2 regions of the Rhizobium bangladeshense genome follow, and region 2 is predicted to be linked to the other one. Evidence: riboswitches for the same ligand, from Rfam matches in the RefSeq annotation. Region 2 holds a riboswitch; the other holds the start of a gene.
The links. A riboswitch is a leader RNA that binds a small molecule or an ion and turns the genes downstream of it on or off. The one in region 2 is predicted to bind FMN.
Positions count from the first base shown of each region.

Region 1: it holds a riboswitch for FMN, as region 2 does, so the genes downstream of both, J2J98_RS07910 (DMT family transporter) here and J2J98_RS13545 (6,7-dimethyl-8-ribityllumazine synthase) in region 2, are expected to answer to the same signal.

Region 1 covers NZ_CP071612.1:1,634,576-1,644,980, forward strand. The annotation lists gene clpP (ATP-dependent Clp endopeptidase proteolytic subunit ClpP) at 105-734, shown strand; gene clpX (ATP-dependent Clp protease ATP-binding subunit ClpX) at 1,036-2,313, shown strand; gene lon (endopeptidase La) at 2,717-5,134, shown strand; gene hupB (DNA-binding protein HupB) at 5,340-5,615, shown strand; FMN riboswitch at 5,732-5,883, shown strand; gene J2J98_RS07910 (DMT family transporter) at 5,964-6,872, shown strand; gene J2J98_RS07915 (esterase-like activity of phytase family protein) at 6,966-9,164, shown strand; gene J2J98_RS07920 (LysR family transcriptional regulator) at 9,246-10,145, opposite strand; gene J2J98_RS07925 (zinc-dependent alcohol dehydrogenase family protein) at 10,250-10,405, shown strand, end outside.
Region 2 covers NZ_CP071612.1:2,762,216-2,772,620, forward strand. The annotation lists gene J2J98_RS13495 (winged helix-turn-helix domain-containing protein) at 1-263, opposite strand, end outside; partial or broken gene J2J98_RS13500 (class I SAM-dependent methyltransferase) at 415-1,097, shown strand; partial or broken gene J2J98_RS13505 (ABC transporter ATP-binding protein) at 1,104-1,889, opposite strand; gene J2J98_RS13510 (FecCD family ABC transporter permease) at 1,897-2,934, opposite strand; partial or broken gene J2J98_RS13515 (FecCD family ABC transporter permease) at 2,931-3,934, opposite strand; partial or broken gene J2J98_RS13520 (ABC transporter substrate-binding protein) at 3,956-4,923, opposite strand; gene J2J98_RS13525 (adenylate/guanylate cyclase domain-containing protein) at 5,027-6,124, opposite strand; gene J2J98_RS13530 (alpha-amylase family protein) at 6,378-6,602, shown strand; gene J2J98_RS13535 (GCG_CRPN prefix-to-repeats domain-containing protein) at 6,679-6,990, opposite strand; gene J2J98_RS13540 (SRPBCC family protein) at 7,166-7,612, opposite strand; FMN riboswitch at 7,877-8,021, shown strand; gene J2J98_RS13545 (6,7-dimethyl-8-ribityllumazine synthase) at 8,102-8,536, shown strand; gene J2J98_RS13550 (VOC family protein) at 8,680-9,369, shown strand; gene J2J98_RS13555 (DUF1194 domain-containing protein) at 9,511-10,284, opposite strand.

The DNA.
Region 1 (10,405 bases), 1.1 Mb from region 2:
ATCCAAACGCGTGTCTTGAAGAGGAGGGCAGGGACACTCTATGTAGGGATAAGACAATTTCTTTGATTCCCGGCCTGCCGGCATGACGTTGACAAAGGACGCACATGAGAAACCCAGTTGATACCGCAATGGCCCTCGTGCCGATGGTCGTGGAACAGACCAACCGCGGTGAACGCTCCTACGACATCTATTCCCGTCTGTTGAAGGAACGCATCATCTTCCTGACCGGCGCCGTCGAGGATCACATGGCAACGCTCGTCTGCGCTCAGCTTCTCTTCCTCGAGGCGGAAAACCCGAAGAAGGAAATCGCCCTCTATATCAATTCTCCCGGTGGCGTCGTCACCGCCGGCATGGCGATCTACGACACTATGCAGTTCATCAAGCCTGCGGTGTCGACGCTCTGCATCGGCCAGGCCGCGTCTATGGGATCGCTGCTGCTGGCGGCCGGCCATAAGGACATGCGCTTCGCCACGCCGAATTCCCGCATCATGGTTCACCAGCCCTCGGGCGGCTTCCAGGGCCAGGCCTCGGACATCGAGCGTCACGCCCGCGACATCCTGAAGATGAAGCGTCGGCTGAACGAGGTCTATGTCAAGCACACCGGCCGCAGCTATGAGGAAGTTGAAAAGACGCTCGATCGTGACCATTTTATGGATGCGGACGAGGCCCAAGGCTGGGGCGTGATCGACAAGGTTCTGACGTCGCGCCTTGAGATGGAAGGCGAGCAGGCCTAGTAATTAATTGGGATGGTGTTTTCCTCGCCACAGTTCTATCTCATTTGTGATCGAACAAGGCTTTCATCCGGCGACGAAGACGCTAATAGTAACTATTAATGCTATGTTGAATTTTTATGACATAGCATTTGGCATTCGAAGGGGAATTCGTTGCCGCCGGAACCCGGACATGGTTGATTGGGACCGGTTCGTAGCCCCTGAAGCCCTTCTCGGCAAAGGCTCCGGAAACGGAGTGCCGCCAGGAGTGATAGAGTGGACCGCGATTTCGCCTTGAAATGCGGCGTGCTGGAAGGAAAGTGATATGAGCAAGGTCAGCGGCAGCAACGGCGGCGACAGCAAGAACACCCTCTATTGTTCGTTCTGCGGAAAGAGCCAGCACGAAGTTCGGAAACTGATTGCCGGACCGACCGTCTTCATCTGCGATGAATGCGTCGAATTGTGCATGGACATCATCCGCGAGGAAAACAAATCCTCGATGGTCAAGTCCCGCGACGGCGTCCCGACGCCTCAGGACATCATCAAGGTCCTCGACGAATATGTCATCGGCCAGCGGCAGGCAAAGAAGATCCTGTCGGTCGCCGTTCACAACCATTACAAGCGCCTGGCGCACGCCTCTAAGAACGGCGAAGTCGAGCTGGCGAAGTCGAACATCATGCTCGTCGGTCCGACCGGCTGCGGCAAGACCTATCTTGCACAGACGCTTGCCCGCATCATTGACGTTCCCTTCACCATGGCGGATGCGACGACGCTGACGGAGGCCGGTTATGTCGGCGAGGACGTCGAAAACATCATCCTGAAGCTCCTGCAGGCCGCTGACTACAATGTCGAGCGTGCGCAGCGTGGCATCGTCTATATCGACGAAGTCGACAAGATCTCGCGCAAGTCCGACAATCCGTCGATCACTCGGGACGTCTCGGGCGAGGGCGTTCAGCAGGCGCTCTTGAAGATCATGGAAGGCACGGTTGCATCTGTTCCGCCGCAGGGCGGTCGCAAGCACCCGCAGCAGGAGTTCCTGCAGGTGGACACGACGAACATCTTGTTCATCTGCGGCGGCGCATTCGCCGGCCTCGACAAGATCATCTCCGCCCGTGGCGAAAAGACCTCGATCGGCTTCGGCGCGACCGTCAAGGCTCAGGACGACCGCCGCGTCGGCGAAGTCCTGCGCGAACTGGAGCCGGAAGACTTGGTCAAGTTCGGCCTCATTCCCGAGTTCATCGGCCGTCTGCCTGTTCTGGCGACGCTCGAGGATCTCGACGAGGACGCGCTAATCCAGATTCTGTCCGAGCCGAAGAACGCGCTTATAAAGCAGTATCAGCGCCTATTCGAGATGGAAGATGTGGAACTGACCTTCCATGAGGATGCGTTGCGCGAAATCGCCCGCAAGGCGATCGTGCGCAAGACCGGCGCCCGCGGCCTTCGTTCGATCATGGAAAAGATCCTGCTCGACACGATGTTCGAACTGCCGACGCTGGAAGGCGTCCGCGAGGTCGTGATCTCGGAGGAAGTGGTGCGCGGCTCGGCCCGTCCGCTCTACATCTATGCCGATCGTCAGGAAGAAAAAGCCAACGCTTCCGCGTAATCTTGTGGCTTTCGCACCATTATTTTGAGGGGCTTGCCATGGGCGAGCCCCTTTCTATTTGAAAAACCATGCGAGGCGCTGTTAGTATCTTGCCGGTGGGGACCGGAATTGCCTTTGCCGATGTCGCGCAAGGGGCGGTGCTTGGTGAAGATGCAGCGATTCCGTAAGCCTATTGCTGGCGTTGTATTTTAGCGGGTCGGAAGTGGTAAGCGCCGGTCCAGCCACGCGCTTCATAGTGTTGGCGTTCCGTTGTAATAAAGCTGTCACATCCGTGGAACGCGGGCGTTAGCGTGGCTTGAAAAGCGTAGTCAGAACCTCCACTTGTAGGCCAAGTGAGAGTGCCGGCCGGGTCCCAAGCGGCCGTGCAGAGAGCCCGGCAACGGGACGATGGAAAGGACATAAAATGACGAAGAAAACGTCTGTAGCGAGCAGCACTGCCTACCCTGTTCTGCCCCTGCGCGACATCGTGGTTTTCCCGCATATGATCGTGCCGCTGTTTGTCGGTCGGGAAAAGTCGATCCGTGCGCTCGAAGAGGTCATGGGCTCGGACAAGCAGATCATGCTGGTGACGCAGATCAACGCCAGCGACGATGATCCGGACCCTTCGGCGATCCACAATGTCGGCACGGTGGCAAACGTACTGCAGCTGCTGAAGCTGCCTGATGGCACCGTCAAGGTTCTGGTCGAAGGCCGCGCCCGCGCCGAAATCGACACCTATACGAGCCGTGAGGATTTCTATGAGGCGCTCGGCCATGTGCTCGAGGAGCCGCATGACGATCCGGTCGAACTGGAAGCCTTGTCGCGCTCGGTCGTTTCCGAATTCGAAAGCTATGTGAAGCTCAACAAGAAAATCTCGCCCGAAGTGGTCGGCGCCGCCAGCCAGATCGACGACTATTCCAAGCTCGCCGATACGGTCGCCTCGCATCTGTCGATCAAGATCACCGAGAAGCAGGAGATGCTGGAGACGACGAGCGTCAAACAGCGCCTCGAAAAGGCTCTCGGCTTCATGGAAGGCGAAATTTCGGTACTGCAGGTCGAAAAGCGCATCCGCTCGCGCGTTAAGCGCCAAATGGAGAAGACCCAGCGCGAATACTACCTCAATGAGCAGATGAAGGCGATCCAGAAGGAACTCGGCGACGGCGAGGAAGGCCGCGACGAGATGAGCGAACTGGAAGAGCGCATCGCCAAGACCAAGCTGTCAAAGGAAGCCCGTGAAAAGGCCGATGCGGAGCTGAAGAAGCTGCGCCAGATGAGCCCGATGTCGGCCGAAGCCACCGTCGTGCGCAACTATCTGGATTGGCTGCTCGGCATTCCCTGGGGCAAGAAGTCGAAGATCAAGGCGGACCTCAACAACGCCGAAAAGATCCTTGAAGCCGATCACTTCGGTCTCGACAAGGTCAAGGAGCGCATCGTCGAATATCTCGCCGTGCAGGCCCGGGCCACCAAGATCAAGGGCCCGATTCTCTGCCTCGTCGGCCCTCCGGGCGTCGGCAAGACCTCGCTCGCGCAGTCGATCGCCAAGGCAACCGGCCGTGAGTATGTCCGCATGGCGCTCGGTGGCGTTCGCGACGAAGCTGAAATCCGCGGTCATCGCCGCACCTATATCGGTTCGATGCCCGGCAAGGTCATCCAGTCGATGAAGAAGGCGAAGAAGTCCAACCCGCTCTTCCTGCTCGACGAAATCGACAAGATGGGCATGGATTTCCGCGGCGATCCGTCCTCGGCTCTGCTCGAAGTGCTCGATCCGGCGCAGAACTCGACCTTCATGGATCACTATCTGGAAGTCGAATATGACCTCTCGGATGTGATGTTCATCACCACCGCGAATACGCTGAATATTCCGGCACCGCTGATGGACCGCATGGAGATCATCCGGATTGCCGGCTACACCGAGGACGAAAAGCGCGAGATCGCCAAGCGGCACCTGCTGCCGAAGGCCATCAAGGAACATGCGTTGCAGCCGGAAGAATTCTCGGTCAGCGACGACGCCCTGATGGCGATCAGCCAGCAGTACACCCGTGAAGCCGGTGTCCGCAGCTTCGAACGCGAATTGATGAAGCTCGCCCGCAAGGCGGTCACCGAGATCATCAAGGGCAAGACGAAGTCCGTTCACGTGACGGCCGCCAACATTGCCGACTATCTCGGCGTCCCGCGCTTCCGCCATGGCGAAGCCGAGGGCGAGGATCAGGTCGGCGTCGTGACCGGTCTTGCCTGGACGGAAGTCGGTGGCGAACTGCTGACCATCGAAGGCGTGATGATGCCGGGCAAGGGCCGCATGACGGTTACCGGCAATCTGAAGGACGTCATGAAGGAATCGATCTCGGCAGCGGCCTCTTATGTCCGCTCGCGCGCCGTCGATTTCGGCATCGAACCGCCGATGTTCGAAAAGAACGACATCCACGTGCACGTGCCGGAAGGTGCGACACCGAAGGATGGCCCGTCGGCCGGTGTCGCCATGGCAACCGCCATCGTATCGATCATGACCGGCATTCCGGTGAACAAGCATGTGGCCATGACCGGTGAAATTACCCTTCGCGGCCGGGTGCTGCCGATCGGCGGTCTCAAGGAAAAGCTGCTCGCAGCGCTTCGCGGCGGCATCAAGAAGGTGCTGATTCCGGAGGAAAACGCCAAGGATCTGGCGGAGATTCCGGACAATGTGAAGAACAGCATGGAGATCATCCCGGTCTCCCGGATGGGCGAGGTGATCAAGCATGCGCTGATCCGCCGGCCGGAGCCGATCGAGTGGGATGGCACGGTGGAAACGCCTGTCATCACATCGGTGGAAGGCCTTGATGACTCGGGCGTAGCCATAGCGCATTGAGTGGCATTTGCCACATTTATGCCCAATTGGCGCAAAAGACACAAAAAGGCTGGCGGAAACGCCAGCCTTTTTGTGAAAACGTCATGGAGACGCTTGCTTTTCCTTGATTTGCAGGGCTTTTGGGTTCCCGGCGGGCCTGATGAAACCTATTCTGCGCCTAGCTTAGATTTGAGTCGTTTCATACCATTTTGAAAGGGGTGGAAACATGAACAAGAATGAACTCGTGTCCGCAGTCGCCGAAAAGGCAGGACTGACGAAGTCTGACGCGGCTTCCGCTGTTGACGCGGTTTTCGACGTTGTCCAGGCCGAACTCAAGAACAAGGGCGACATCCGCCTTGCTGGTTTCGGCAGCTTCACCGTTTCTCATCGCGCTGCAACGAAGGGCCGCAACCCGTCGACTGGCGCTGAAGTCGATATTCCGGCCCGCAACGTGCCGAAGTTCACGCCCGGCAAGGGCCTGAAAGACGCCGTTAACGGCTGATTTGATCGTCCGCCAGTCGTAAACGAGAACGGCTGAACAGGATTTCGAGGGGTTCGGCGTGCCGGACCCCTTTTGTTTTGCCGCTTGCCGCAGGCAGCGCTTTGTTTTACGAAAGATGCCGTTCTCAGGGCGGGGTGAAAGTCCCCACCGGCGGTAAGGGCTGCGGCCCGAGCCCGCGAGCGCCTTCTCAAGCTTCGGCAGGGGAGGGGTCAGCAGATCCGGTGCAATTCCGGAGCCGACGGTATAGTCCGGATGAAAGAGAATGAGCATGCGCCAGCGGGCAGGGGACTGCCGGCGTCCGCGTGTCATCGCCTCATGCGTCCTGATTTATGTTGGTCCCTGTTTTGGATGGAAGACATGAATCAGAATTCCCTTGCACTCCCGCGTTCCCGCGCCTTTGCCGGCGCAGCTTTCATGGTGCTCGGAGGCGTGGCCTTCTCGCTCCTGAACGTCGTCACCCAGTGGCTGACCATGAGGCTCGCCTTTCCGCCGGCCTCCGCAGCCTTCTGGCAGTATGCCTTCGCCTTCTTTTTCTCTTTGCCTTTTCTGCGCAAGGCCGGACTTTCGGCCATGCGGACGAACTATCCGTGGCGGCATGTCGTGCGCGTCCTCTTTGCCGCGCTCGGCGTCGAGGCCTGGGTTCTGGGTCTTGCCTCGGTGCCGATCTGGCAGGCGATCGCGCTCGTCATGACCTCGCCCTTCTTCATCATCCTCGGTGCCCGCCTGTTCCTCGGTGAGCGCGTCGGCCCGGCCCGCTGGGCAGCGACGGGTGTCGGCTTTGCCGGCGCGATGATCATCCTTCAGCCATGGTCGGACGGTTTCACCTGGGCCGCGCTCCTGCCGGTCCTCTCGGCGCTGCTCTGGGGTGCCTCCTCGCTCATCACCAAGAGCCTGACGGGCATCGAGAGGCCGGAGACAATCACTGTCTGGCTGTTGGTGCTGCTGACGCCGATCAACGGCAGTCTGGCGCTTGCGGCGGATTTTGCGGTGCCTACCGGCACCACACTCGCGCTCTTCCTTCTGGCAGGCCTCCTGACGGTCGTGGCGCAGTATTTGCTGACCCTTGCCTATGCCAGCGCCGACGCCGCCTACGTCCAGCCGTTCGACGATCTGAAGCTGCCGCTCAACGTGTTCGCCGGCTGGCTGTTCTTCGGCTACGCGCCCGCCGGCTATCTGTGGTTGGGCGCTGCACTCATTCTTTCCGCATCGCTCTTCATCATGAGGAACGAGCTGCGGCGGGAAAGGCAAACCGCATGACGCCAAGCCTCTGAAATCTTGCAGCCTGTCATGTGTCTGTCATGGCAGTCCCGCAAAACCCCTCTATTCGATCTTTCGACATTGGGGGTTTCCATGACAATTTCATCCCGCAAGGCAGCGCTTGCTGCCGTGCTTCTCGCATCTGTTGCCTTTCCCGCTGCGGCTGAGCCGGTCTTCAACCGCGTCGCCTCCTTCCCGGTCGCCCAGAACCTGCCTGGTGACAAGGACAAGCTGTCGGTGACATCGGCAGAAATCATCACCGCGACCGACGACGGCAACACCCTGATCTATAGCGACAGCCCGCTCGGTGCGATCGGCTTCATTGACATCACCGACGCCAAGGCCCCGAGAGCCGCCGGCGCGCTTATGATGGATGGCGAGCCGACATCGGTCACCTCGAGCGCCGGCAAGGCGCTGGTTGCCGTCAACACCTCCCAAAGCAAGACCAAGCCCTCAGGCCGCCTCGCAATCGTCGACGTGGCGACGAAGAAGATCGAGAGTACCTGCGATCTCGGCGGCCAGCCGGATTCGATCGCCCTCAACAAGGATAAGACGCTCGGTGCCATCGCGATCGAAAACGAGCGCGACGAAGACGTCAATGACGGCAAGATCCCGCAGATGCCGGCCGGCGACCTCGTCGTCTTCCAGGTCAAGAACGGCACAGTCGATTGCGGCACCACCAAGCACGTGGCGCTGACCGGGCGTGCCGGTGTCGCCCCCGAAGATCCGGAGCCGGAATTCGTCGCTTTCAACGGCCTGAACGAAATTGCCCTGACGCTGCAGGAAAATAACGAGATCGTCATCATCGACGCCAACACGGCTCAGGTGAAGACCCACTTTACCGCCGGCAGCGCCGATCTCTCCGGCATTGACACGAAGCGCGACGGCGCCCTGAAATTCTCAAGCGAATCGAAAGGTGTGCTGCGCGAGCCTGATGCCGTGAAGTGGCTGGACGACAACCGCCTCGTCGTTGCCAATGAAGGCGATTACCAGGGCGGCTCGCGCGGCTTCACCATCTTCGACAAGACGGGCAAGGTCCTCTACGAATCGGGCGCATCCTTCGAACGCGCCGTTTCCCATATCGGCCATTATCCCGAAAGCCGTTCGGGATCGAAAGGTGTCGAGCCGGAAGGTCTCGAAGTCGCCAAGTTCGGCGACGATAATTATTTCTTCCTGCTCGCCGAGCGCGCCTCGATCGTCGGCGTCTATAAGGATACCGGCGCCGATCCCGAACTCGTCCAGCTGCTGCCGTCAGGTATTTCGCCGGAAGGCGCGATCGCGATTCCCCAGCGCAATCTCTTTGCCACCGCAAATGAACTCGACCTCGGAAAGGATGGCGGCGCGCGCTCGCATGTGATGATCTACGAGCGTTCGGAAGGCGAAAGAGCCTATCCGCAGATCGTCTCCGCCGAGAAGGATGGCAATCCGATCGGTTTCGCAGCGCTTTCGGGTCTCGCCGCCGTTCCCGGCAAACCGGGCATGCTCTACGCCGTCAGCGACAGCGTTCTGGGCTCGCAGCCGACGATCTACACGATCGACGCCAGCAAGAAGCCGGCGGTCATCACCGACGCGCTGGTCGTCAAGCGTGACGGCACTCCGGCCCAGAAGCTCGACATAGAAGGCATCGCGGCTGCCGCCGACGGTTCCTTCTGGCTGGCCTCGGAAGGGTATAGCGAACGCCTCGTCCCGCATGCCCTCTACAACGTCAATGCCAAGGGCGACATCAAGGCCGAGATCGCCCTGCCGAAGGAATTTGCCGCCAACGAAATCCGCTACGGCTTCGAGGGCGTCACCATTGTCGGCACCGGCGACGATGCCACGCTCTGGATGGCCGTCCAGCGCGAGTGGGGTGATGACGAGAAGGGCTTCGTGAAGCTCGTCTCCTACAATCCGAAGAAAAAGGAATGGGGCGCCGTGCGCTATCCGCTCGACAAGACGGAAAGCGGCTGGGTCGGACTGTCCGAGATTTCCGCCCACGGCGACAGCGTCTACATCATCGAGCGCGACAACCTGGTCGGCGACGCCGCCAAGCTGAAGAAGCTCTACAAGGTCGCAATCTCCGACCTGAAGCCGGGCAAGCTCGGTGGCGAACTGCCTGTCGTCAGGAAGACGGAAGCCCATGATTTCATAGGCGACCTGAAGTCGGCCACCAACGGCTACGTTCTCGACAAGCTGGAAGGTTTTGCCTTCGACGCATCGGGCAAGGCCTATGGCGTGACCGACAATGACGGTGTGAGCGACTCCTCCGGCGAAACATTGTTCTTCCCGGTCAACCTGACCGCCACTAACTGAGTTCGCGTTCCCATGAAAATGAAAGGCCGGGTTTAGCTCCCGGCCGGTTTCATTTGCCGGTTTGCCCCTGAACAGCCTGGCCTACGCCATGAGTTTAGGCAATGCAGCCGCCAATGCGTCGACAGCAAGACGAGTTCTGAGCGGCAGATGTGGTGTCTGCAGCCACAGCGCATGACAATCATACGGGAATTCTGGCTCGTCCGGCAGCACCACCACCAGCATCCCTGCCTGCACACGGTCCCGGATAAGCCAGGAGGGCAACCAGGCGAGCCCCATGCCTGCCGTTGCCGCATCAGCAATGGCATCGAGGTCGTCGAGCCTCAAACGGCCCTTGGGCCTGATTTCAGTCGGTGGCTCGTCGCCGCGCGGAAAAAGCCACGGGCGGAGCCGGGCGGAGCGGGCATATACGATTGCATCGTGCCTGCCGAGATCCTCGAGCCGCTCGGGCCTGCCTTGGGCATCGAGATAGGCTGGCGAGGCGCAGACCACCATGCGCTGGCGCGCGACACGGCGCGCGATGACGCCAGACCTGTCCTCCAACTCGCCAGTGCGGATCGCGAGATCGTAGCCGCCCTCCGCGAGGTCGATGACAGGATCGCTGAGCGATAGATCAAGTTCGAGGTTCGGATGCCGCTGGGCGAGTTCGATTAGGATCGGGACCACGCAGCGCCGACCGAAATGAACGGGCATGGTGACGCGCAGCCTTCCGCAGGGTTCGGAAAGATGATCGACTGCTAGCGCATCCGCAGCCTCGGTCTCCGCAAGGATCACCCGGCAGCGCTCGTAATAGGCGCGTCCGAAATCCGTCAGGCTCTGGCGACGCGTCGTCCGGTTGAGGAGGCTCACACCCAGGCGCTCCTCAAGAAAGCGGATATGCTTGCCGACCATCGGTCCGGACAGGCCAAGCGCCGCGGCCGCCGCTGCGAATGAGCCCAGATCGACGGCCTTCACGAAGACGGCCATGCTGGTGAGACGATCCATATTGCAAACTCGTGGTTTCTTCTGTCTTGCCTTTTGGCCAATTTATCTTCTGGAGGCGGCTTGGCATAGATCATTCGGTTCAATCATTTTGGAGTTGATATCGAATGGCACGTGTAATCCGCTTTCGTGAGCTTGGCGGTCCCGAGGTTCTCCGCATCGAGGATGTAGTGATTCCCGCGCCCCAGCCGGGGTTGGTTCAGATCCGCGTCAAGGCGCTGGGCATCAATCGCGCTGAAGCTTTGTTGCGGTCAGGCGCCTAT
Region 2 (10,405 bases):
TCGCGTCGCGAGGCATGCGGCGATTCCTCGATGAAACCATATTGGGCGAGCTGGCGCAGGTGATAGCTGGTCGCGCCGCTGTTCAGGCCCAGCCGGACCGCGAGCTGCGTCGCCGTGGCGGGGCCGTCGATCCTCAGCATGCCAAGCATGCGCAGCCGCACGGGATGCGCCAACGCCTTCAGCGCCGTCGGTTCGGGCACGACCCGGCTGACGGTGCGGGAGATGGCGGCATCGGCGGCTGGATCGGAGTTCTGCTCTTTCATGATGCTATCATACAATTGCAAACATATCTTTGCAAATATTTCTTTGCAAAACTGTTTCGGAAGGCTCTTGAAAACCGGCTTCGCCTATAGCCAGGCATGATGACGCGCCCTATGACCGTGGCGGTAGTCCGCATGAACGAGGGGCAAAGGGATGGCTGAGGACGCGCAGAAAAATATCGGTACCTGGTACATCGACCCCGATGCCGAAGATAGGATGGCCGATGGGCATGCGCCGATATGGCGCCACCTGATCGATCTCATGCTCGAGCGTGACCTCTCCGATAAGAACGTGCTCGACTATGGCTGCAATCAGGGCGGCCTGCTGCGGCATCTCTATGCGATTCGACCATTCCGCAGGGCCCTGGGTATCGACATCGCCGAAACCTCCATTGCCAAGGCCGAGACGCTGAAAGGCAATCTGCCGATCCAGCATCAGGTCGGCGGCAGGCTGGAGGGCTGGAGCGAGGAATTCGACCTCGCCGTCAGCCATGAGGTCATCTATCTCGTTCCCGATATCGACGCGCACGCCGCCGATATCCGCCAGGCACTGAAGTCAGGCGGCGTCTATTATGCGGTAACTGGCTGCCACACGGACAATCCGCTCTGCCGAAATGGCGCGAGCTCGTCGCCAACCGCACCAACACCGTCGTTCAGGATCGGTCGGTCACCGATTACGGCCGTGCCTTCGAAAAGGCGGGCTTCGCTGTCTCCGCGCGCAAGCTCGAATATGACGGCTTCATCCCCTTCGTCGCGGACGGCTGGACGCCTGACTTCGCCGATGCGCTGGACTATTACACCCAGACGAAGATCGTCTTCAGGCTTGTGAAGCCCTAGACACTGCCGGTGAAGCCGCATCAGCTCTACATCGAAATGCGGCGGGTTATTCGGAGCGACCTGGACGAAACGGCCCCTGACCCGGAAGATTTCCTGGATGAGATTGCGCTCGGCAAGCTCGCGTGGCGCACCGTCGAATCTGAGCTGCCCCTTTTCTAGCAGCGAAACGCGGTCGCTGACGGCGATCGCCTGGTTGATGTCGTGGATCGCCATGACGATCGTCACGCCCTTTTCGCGGCTCAGCCGATGCACGAGATCGAGTACTTCGACCTGATAGCCGATGTCGAGGAAGGAGGTCGGCTCGTCGAGCAGCAGGATCTCCGCTTCCTGGGCGAGAGCGGCGGAGATCCACGCCCTCTGACGTTCGCCGCCGGATAATTCGCGCAGGCTGCGGTCGGCCAAATCAGATAGTCCGGTGCTATCGAGTGCCCATTCGATCGCCTCCTCGTCGCGGCTGTCATAAGAGCGGAACAGGCCGACATGCGGATAGCGGCCCTGGCGCACGAGCTGGGCGACGGTCATCTCGTCGGGAGCGGTCGGCTGCTGCGGCAGGAAAGCGAGCTTCTTCGCCAGCATCCGGCGCGACATGGAGGCGACAGCAACGCCGTCGAGCGACGCCTTGCCCACCGCTGGCCGGATGAGGCCGGCCAGCGCATGCAGCGCCGTGCTCTTGCCCGAGCCGTTCGGCCCGATCAGCGCCCGGATCTCGCCCTTTTCGAGCGAGAGGCTGAAACCGCTGAGAGCCTTTCGCTTGTTGTACATCACCGAGAGGTCGGAACAGGACAATGGCATTTCGGCCTCACATGTTTTTGCGCAGCAGCGCGAGCAGAAGCGGTACGCCGAAAACGGCTGTGACCACGCCGATCGGTATTTCCTCGGCCTGTCCCAGCAGCCGGCCGATGAGATCGCCGAGCGTGACGATGACGGCGCCCAACACGATCGTCAGCGTAAGCGACAGCATGAAGTTCCGCCCAGCCAGGAAGCGGGCGAGATGCGGCACGATAAGACCGACGAAGACCACAGGTCCGACCGCGCCGACGGCGCTTGCCGCGAGCGCGCAGGCGACGATCAGCACGATCGAGAAGTACTTGCGATAGCCGAGCCCGAGAGACCGGGCGACGGGCGCATCGAACTGCAGCAGCATCAGCGGCCGATAGACGACCGGCAGCATGGCGAGCCCAGCGATCGTGAAGGGCAACAGGAAGAGCGCGTGATCCCAGCTGCGGGCGTAAAGACTGCCCGACAGCCACTCGAGAATGATCTCGATACGGGACGACCCCCATCCGGCGATAAGGCCGATCGCCACTGCATGCAGCACCGCGCCGACTGCCACGCCGCAGAGGGTGATGCGCAGCGCGCTGAGGCCGAGACGGAAGGCAAGCAGATAGATGACGCCGCCGGCAAGCAGGCCGCCGGCGAGACCTGCAGCCGGCAGCCATGCGACCGGCAGTTCGGCCAGCGTGTTCGAGCCGGGCTCGAGAATATAGACGGTAAACAGCAGGAAGATCGTCACCGAGAGAGTCGCTCCCTGCGACACGCCCATCAGCGAGGGGTCGGCGAGCGGATTGCGGGTGATGGTCTGCAGCAGATATCCCGCCAGCGAAAAATGAATGCCGGCCAGGATGCCGGTAGCGATGCGCGGCATCCAGATATCGAGAATGATCAGCCGCGCCTCGGCCGAGCCGCCGCCGGTCAGCAGGGCCGCGACGTCAGCCATGGGAATATCGGCGACGCCGAGGAAGACCGCCGCCGCAAGCGACAGGACAGCCAAGACGGCAAGCGCAGCTGTTATGCCGAGGCTTCTCGGACCAGCCGATATCGATGCCCGGGCGCTCATTGCGTCTCCCCCGCGAAGCTGAGCCGCCCGCGCTGGACGAGATAGATGAAGACCGGTCCGCCGAGCAATGCGGTGACGATGCCGACCGGCAACTCACGCGGGATTGCGACACTGCGCGCCAACACATCAGCGACCGTCACGATCAGCGCGCCGAGCGAGGCGCTCAACCCGATCTCCCACCCCGTGCCGCGGGGTTTCAGCAGCCGGGCGATGTGGGGAGCGGCAAGACCGACGAAGGCCACCGGCCCGGCAATCGGCGCGACACCGGCGACCGGAATGACGGCAAGAATGAGGATGAGCGGCTTCCACAGACCGAGCTGCAGGCCCATGCCGGCCGCCGCATGGTCGCTCAGCATGAACATGCCGATGACGCGCCGCAGAACGAGCGCGCCCACGACGCCGGCGATCGTCCATGGCAGCATATAGAGGAGGTGCGACCAGGTGCGCCCCTGGAAGCCACCGGCGAGCCAGAAGAGCAGCGATGCCGATTGCGGCCCGGTCAAGAGCAGAACATAGGTGGTGATCGCGCCGAGAAACAGCGAGACGCTGACGCCGCCGAGCGCAAGCTGCAGTGGCCGCCCCTGCCCGCCGCGCGAAACCCAGAATGTCACCGAGGCAGCAAGGGGCCCGCCGGCAAGGCCGATGAAGGGATAATAGGCAGGCGAAAGCCAAGGCACGAAGACGAAGCAGCAGACGATCGGCGCGACCGCCCCCGATGTTACGCCGGTAATACCGGGATCGGCCAGCGGATTGCGCGTCAGCGTCTGCAGCACATACCGGAAACGGCAAGTCCGGCGCCACCGGCGGCGGCCGCCAGGCTGCGCGGCAGGCGCAGCGTCCAGACGAGGACAGATTCGAGCTTACCGTCGGGCGCCAGCAGCACGCGCAGCGCCGTCTCGACCGAAAGCGTCTTGGCACCGACCAGCAGGCCGAGCATCGTCGCCAGCATGGCGGCGGCGACGATGAGCCCTATGGCCAGGAATGATTGCCGGGGGCTCATCGCAGACCTTGTTCCTTGGGCTTAGTTCTGCAGTTCGGCCGGGATCAGCTTGGCGGCTTCGGCCTTCACGTCGACGGCCGGGAACGTGTCGGGGTAGAGGTAGTGCGCGGCCTCGCGCAGGACGATTTCGCGAGCGATCGGGCCGTTGGTCTCGACCCACTGGTCGCCGACATAGAAGACGCGGTTGTTTTTGACCGCCGACAGCTGTGACCAGATCGGGTTGCTCTCATGCGGGCGATCCGGGCCGGAATCATAGACGAAGATGACCTCCGGGTCCTTTTCCAGCATGGTTTCGAGGCTGAGGTCGATGCCGAATTCGCCACCCGGGCTCTTCGGCCCCGGAACATTGTCGCCGCCGATCGCAGCGACGATCGAGGCCGAGGTATTTTCCGTGTGGAAGGCGAACGGCGTTGCGCCGCCCCACATGATCAGGAAGCGCGGGTGAACATTCTTCGGCGCCTTGGCGGCAAACTCCGCCAGATGCTTGCGGAAATCGGCGTTGAGCTGCTCGCCGCGCTCGGGCTTGCCGAGCAGCTTGGAAAGAGAAGCAACCTCCTTGTAGCTCTCTTCCAGCAATTCCATGTTGTAGGCGACGTAAGGTGCGATGTTCTGAAGCTGCGCCGCATTGCCCACCGTATAGCGGCGGATCGCGATGATCAGATCCGGCTTGGCTTCGGAGAGAAGTTCGAGATTGGGCTTTGCGCGCTGGCCGATCTGCTTCATTCCGGCAGTCAGGCCGAGCAGAAAAGCGGGTCGCGGCCTGAAGTCATATAGGTGCTGGCGACCGGCTTGATGCCGAGTGCCAGCGCGACGTCATCGGCGATATAGGAAATCGAGGCAATGCGCTTCGGCTGCGCCGGGACTTCGACAGTGATGCCCCGATCATCGACGATCGAGACCTTCTTGCCGTCATCCGCCTGGGCGGCGCCCGCCACCAGCATTGCGGATAGGCCGATGGCCGAGAAAAATTTATATACATATCGAGTCATATCTGAAAACTCGCCTCTCATGCGCAGAGGCTTTAGCTAAAAAAGCGGAGTTTAACAATCATGATTCTCGGACGCGCTTTCGGGAAAATGCCGCTTGGCCGGCTCAATCCTCAGCCAAGGTGAAGACTGCACAAGGTTCTGCGATCCCACGCAAAAAGTGCTCGCCAAGTGGCGTCAGCACGGCCTCGGTGTTCGCCGCCACCTCGCCCGAGATCAGCACGCTGTGGCCGAGCGGCTTGCAGAGCCCTTCCAGCCGGCTGACCATATTGACCGCTGGGCCGATGGCGGTGAAATCCAGCCGGTCGGCCGCGCCGATATTGCCCCAGAGGATCTCGCCGAAATGCAGCGCGGCGCCGAAGGGCAGCGGCGCCAGCCCTTGCGCCTCGCGCATCTGGTCGAGATGGATCATGCCGGCGCGGCTGGCCGCGACGGCTCGGAGCGCCGCCTCGCAGGCTTCCCGATCACCGCGGCTCTCTTCGCCGGAAGCGCCCGTGACGGGAAAAATCGCCAGCACACCGTCGCCGATGAATTTCAGCACCTCGCCGCCAAAGGCATGCACGGCGCCTGCGATGCGGTCGAAATATGCGTCGAGCGCTGATATCATCGCATGCGGCTCCGTCACCTGAGAAAGCGCGGTGAAATCACGGAGGTCGGCGCAGAGAAGAGCCGCGCGGATGGTTTCGCCGGTGCCGCGCGCAAGCACGCCCGACTGAACCCGGGCCGCACTGCGCCGACCGAGATAGGCTTCGAGCAGGGCTGCCCGCGCCTCCCGCGCCGCAAGGGCTGCAACCGGTGCGGCGGCAAAACGCGCGACCTCCCTCAGGCGGCCGGCTTCATCCGGAGCGAATGCGTCCGCCCCTGCCCCCTTGCCGATGGCCGCCCAGCCGAGCATCGTACCGTCTTCCGAATTCCCGATCCTCTCCTCCCACACCGGTCCGAGCCCGGCGAGCCACTCGCGCCCGGCATCGCTTCGCGGGGCGGCGGCAAAGCCCAGCGCCTCGATGACCGCCCCGGTCTCCGCACGCCACAGCCAGGTGCGCCGCGCAATAATCGGATGCGGCACCGAAAGCGTCAGCGCGCCACCGGAAAGCGGCAGGCCACCAACCAGCAGCCGGCGCCCGAGCTCGGCCAGAAACTGCTCGGGACCAGGCGAAGCCGCGGCTTCGTCAACCAGCCAGGCAAGGGAGGGAGGCAGATCCATGCCCCAGCATCGCATCACCCCAGTGTGCGGGCAACCCCGCGGCGTTCGTCCCGCGGAGGCCGCGCACCCCTCCGGGCGCCTGCACCCGGGGCGTCCGCCAGCAGCCTGGCCCGCATCCCCTGTCAACCCCCTCGCAAAACAACCCTGTGGAAAAACATTCACCGCGGTGGAAAATCGCCCAAAAAACACTTTAAACTTGCGCGGCTTTGATTCCATTATGTGCCAGCTTGTCATCTGCGATTGAGGGGTTGCGATGGGCACGACATACTGGCCGAAAGACCCGCTTGACGGGAACGACATGACGCTGCTGACGTCGATCCTTCGGCGGTGGTGCGCCCGTTACGGGATCGAATTTACCGCGGAAGAGAGCAAGCGGAAGGCGAAGGAACTCATCGAATGGTTCGAGTTCGGCGTCAAGGATCCGGCCGAGCTCGAAGAGTTGATCGACGGAAAGCACTGGCTCGTCAACCGCATCTAAGTGCCGCCGTAGTTCTCAGGAAAAAGGCCGGCGAACATCGCACCGGCCTTCGTTCGTCTGCCTCTGTACAAGGCCTTTAGTAATCGTCGCGCCAGCGGCGCTCGCGATGCCAACGCCGCTCCTCGCGCCACCGCGGGCCATCCCAATGGTGGTGATGCCGCCGCTCCCAGCCCCAGCGCGGTGGGCCGCCATAGAAGACCACCGGCGGCGGGCGGCGCCAGTTGCGGCGGCATTCGCCCCAGCGCGTCAGGTGCCAGCCGCGACCGCAGGCGTAGTCGACCTTCGTGACAGCGCTCTCAACCTTGATTGTCCCGACCGGCATCGCCTGAGCTGTGCCGATCGAGAGACTGCCAGCGAGCAAGGCAGCCGCGATAGTAAGTGCCTTCATCGAAAACTCCAATTCAATCCAGCCGCACCCACATTAGGCCCGCCAAATTGAACCTCCGATGAACTGCGCGTTCATGTTTGCCCTCGAAAAACCTCGCCTCTTGACGGCCGGTTTTCGGCCGTTCCTCTCGCAGCGTCGAGCGCCTGACGAGTGTCCCGCCGCTGCCGAATACCGTTCACGTCCTGCCGTAAAAGCGATCCGGACCGGGATCCCGCCCGGCTGCCACCTCGGTGAGCCGTCCGAGATAATGCGCCCAGCCTTCCTCGTGGCCGGCGCATTGTTCCGCACTCGGCAGGCCGCTATGGGTGAGCCGCAAAAGCGTCCCGCCTCCCTGCTCGATCAGGTCGATTTCGACCAGGCTCGATCCCGGCGGCACCACCTCGCTGCCATCCCAGCCGAAGCTGTAGGCAAGGCGATGCACCGGCACCACCTCGCGAAACGAGCCGCGCGCAAATCGGGCGCCGGTGACGTTGACGAGATAAAGCCCGCCCGGCTGCGGCTCGACCTCGGCCTCCGTCCCCATCCAGCGCAGAATCTTCTCTGGATCGGTCATCAGCGCAAACACCGCCGCCGGCGGCGCCGCAATATGCGCCTCGCGGCGCACGACGAAAGACTCTTGCATATCTCCCTCCCATGGTTGCCGCCCCGCTTCAGCAGGGAAGACGATTGTGCTGTTATCGACGTGGATGTCCTCGGGGAAGCATGTAGGCGCAAGCGTACGCTCAGCAAGGGCGATTTGCATGCATCCATCAGCCGCCAAAGCACCCGCCTCGCCCTCGAGGCCCCTTGCGGGGCGCCTCAGAATGAGGCTCCCTTGCAGTTGCAACCCGCTCCACCCATGAAAACATCTCCCTATTGCCAGACCGCCGCCGTGCCCCTATGGTCGCGCCGTTCTCAGGGCGGGGTGAAAGTCCCTACCGGCGGTATGCAGTTTCGATTGCGAGCCCGCGAGCGCCTTCTCTAGGGAAGGGTCAGCAGATCAGGTGAGATGCCTGAGCCGACGGTCATAGTCCGGATGAAAGAGAACGTGCGATGCCGCTGCCCTCCCGGGCTGGCGGCGGATGCTCGTGATCGCCTTGGGTGACGTGTCTGTACGCCAAAGGAGATGACTATGACACCCACCCGTTATGCCTTCGTCAAAGCCGGCTGGCACGCCGATATCGTCGACCGTGCGCTCGAAGGTTTCCAACAGCTTGTTCCCGCCGAGCAGATCGACGTGTTCGATGTTCCAGGCGCCTTCGAAATGCCGCTGCTGTCGCGCGATCTTGCCGCCTCCGGCCGTTATGCCGCCGTCATCGCCGCCGCCTTCGTCGTCGATGGCGGGATCTACCGCCACGAATTCGTCGCCCAGGCAGTGGTCGATGGCCTGATGCGCGCCGGCATGGATACAGGCGTGCCGGTGCTGTCGGTCTCGCTGACGCCGCATCATTATCAGGAAACAGAGCATCACACGCAGATCTACCGCGCCCATTTCGTCGAGAAAGGCCGCGAGGCGGCGCGCGCCGCCCTCATGATCGGCAAGACCCGCGCCGCTCTTGCGGCATAGAAGCCCGCGTCACAGGCGGCGGGATCGGCCCGCCGTCTTCTCCCAACAGAAGAATTGATTCGACGCCCAACCCGCGCTGTGGTCCACTCGACCCCGACATGTATCGCCATTCTTAATGCGTCCAGACCTTGAGGGAGCTGAAGATGAGCAATGCAATGCACAGTGAATCCCCAACCGAATCCACGACGACTCGACCGCTCGACACCAAGCTCGAAGTGGTCGTCATCCCCGTTTCCGACGTCGACCGCGCCAAACGCTTCTACGAGAGCCTGGGCTGGAGGCTCGACGCCGATTTCGCCAATGATGCCGATTTCCGGGTAATCCAGTTTACCCCGCCGGGCTCCGGCTGCGCGATCATCTTCGGCAGCAATGTCACCGCCGCCACCCCCGGCTCCGCGCAGGGGCTCTACCTCATCGTCTCCGACATCGAGGAGGCGCGACGCGATCTCGTCGCCCGTGGCGTCGAGGTGGGCGAGATCTTCCACGACGCATCAGGCGTCTATGCCGGCAAGGATGAGCCCTATCTCTTCGGACGCCTGCGCATCGCTGGCCGCGACCCCGAGCAACGCAGCTACCGCTCCTTCGCCTCGTTCAGGGATCCCGACGGCAACGGCTGGCTCTTTCAGGAAGTCACCACTCGTCTGCCCGGCCGCATTGACTCCGACCAGACCGCCTTCTCCACCTCGAGCGACCTCGCAGCCGCGCTCCGCCGCGCCGCGCAAGCCCACGGCGAACACGAGAAGCGAAACGGCGGCAAATACGACGATAACTGGCCCGATTGGTACGCGGAATACATGGTCAGCGAGCAGGCCGGCAAGGCGTTGCCGCTTTAGGTGACGGCAGGCGCAGGGAGCACCCGCCTCGCTGGAGGACGCGGGATGTTTGTCGCTTCCTTCACCGGCAGGAGAAAGGGGGTGCCACACGGCATCTCCTCCCATCCCCAGGACCCGCAGCGCCCCGCCCAAACCACCAATTCACCGATCAAATATATCCCGCCACAGCTTTTCGCCGATCATACAATCCGCCGTCGGCGCCTCGCCGGCGACCCTCACCGTCACCGGCGGGGGCAGGCCGCTGATCTCCAGCACCAGCTTGCGGCGCACAGCGATGGCGAAATCCTCGATCTTGTGGACCGGCAGCACAAAAGCGCCGGGGCCACCGATCACGCAATCGGCGTAGTATTTGTCAAGCCCGCCCTGCGCATCGGAGGGCCGCAGCATAATGGCGAGGCCGTTGATGATCATGCCTGATGCCACCGCCTTGTCGCGGGCGGGAGTGACGGGATCGCCGGAATTGTTCGGGCCGTCGCCGGAAACGTCGATCACCTCACGCCGGCCACGAAAGGGACCGGCGGTGATCATGCTGGCGCCGTGGTCGATTGCGGTCGAGATCGATGTGCGCCTTTGCGTGGCGATCGGCCGGGCATCGAGCTTGTCGGCGAAGGCGATCGCATCCACTTCGGACTCGATCACCTGCCAGTCGATCATCGAATCCTGGACGACATACCCCGCCCATTCGAAATAACTGATGGCGATGCGACCAGTGAGCCCGCTCTTGACCGCATCGATAAATTCCTTGTGCTTGAGCGCCTCGACATAACCTTGGCGCTGAATACTGATCTCCTCGAAATCCATCGACCGCGAGGTGTCGACGGCAAGCACCAGCGTCACGTCGACCTCGTTTCCGCCGACGCCCGCCGCCGGAACAACGCCGGAAAGACCCATGAGCACCGCAAGTGTCGTCGTCAGCATCGGCAAATCCCCGCGCCATCAGGCGAAGGAACTGTAACACAGCTTGGCCTGCGCAGGACGCCCGGCGGAGCGCGAGGCTTCAATTTTCGGTGATATCAGGAATGTCCGGCCTGCCCGC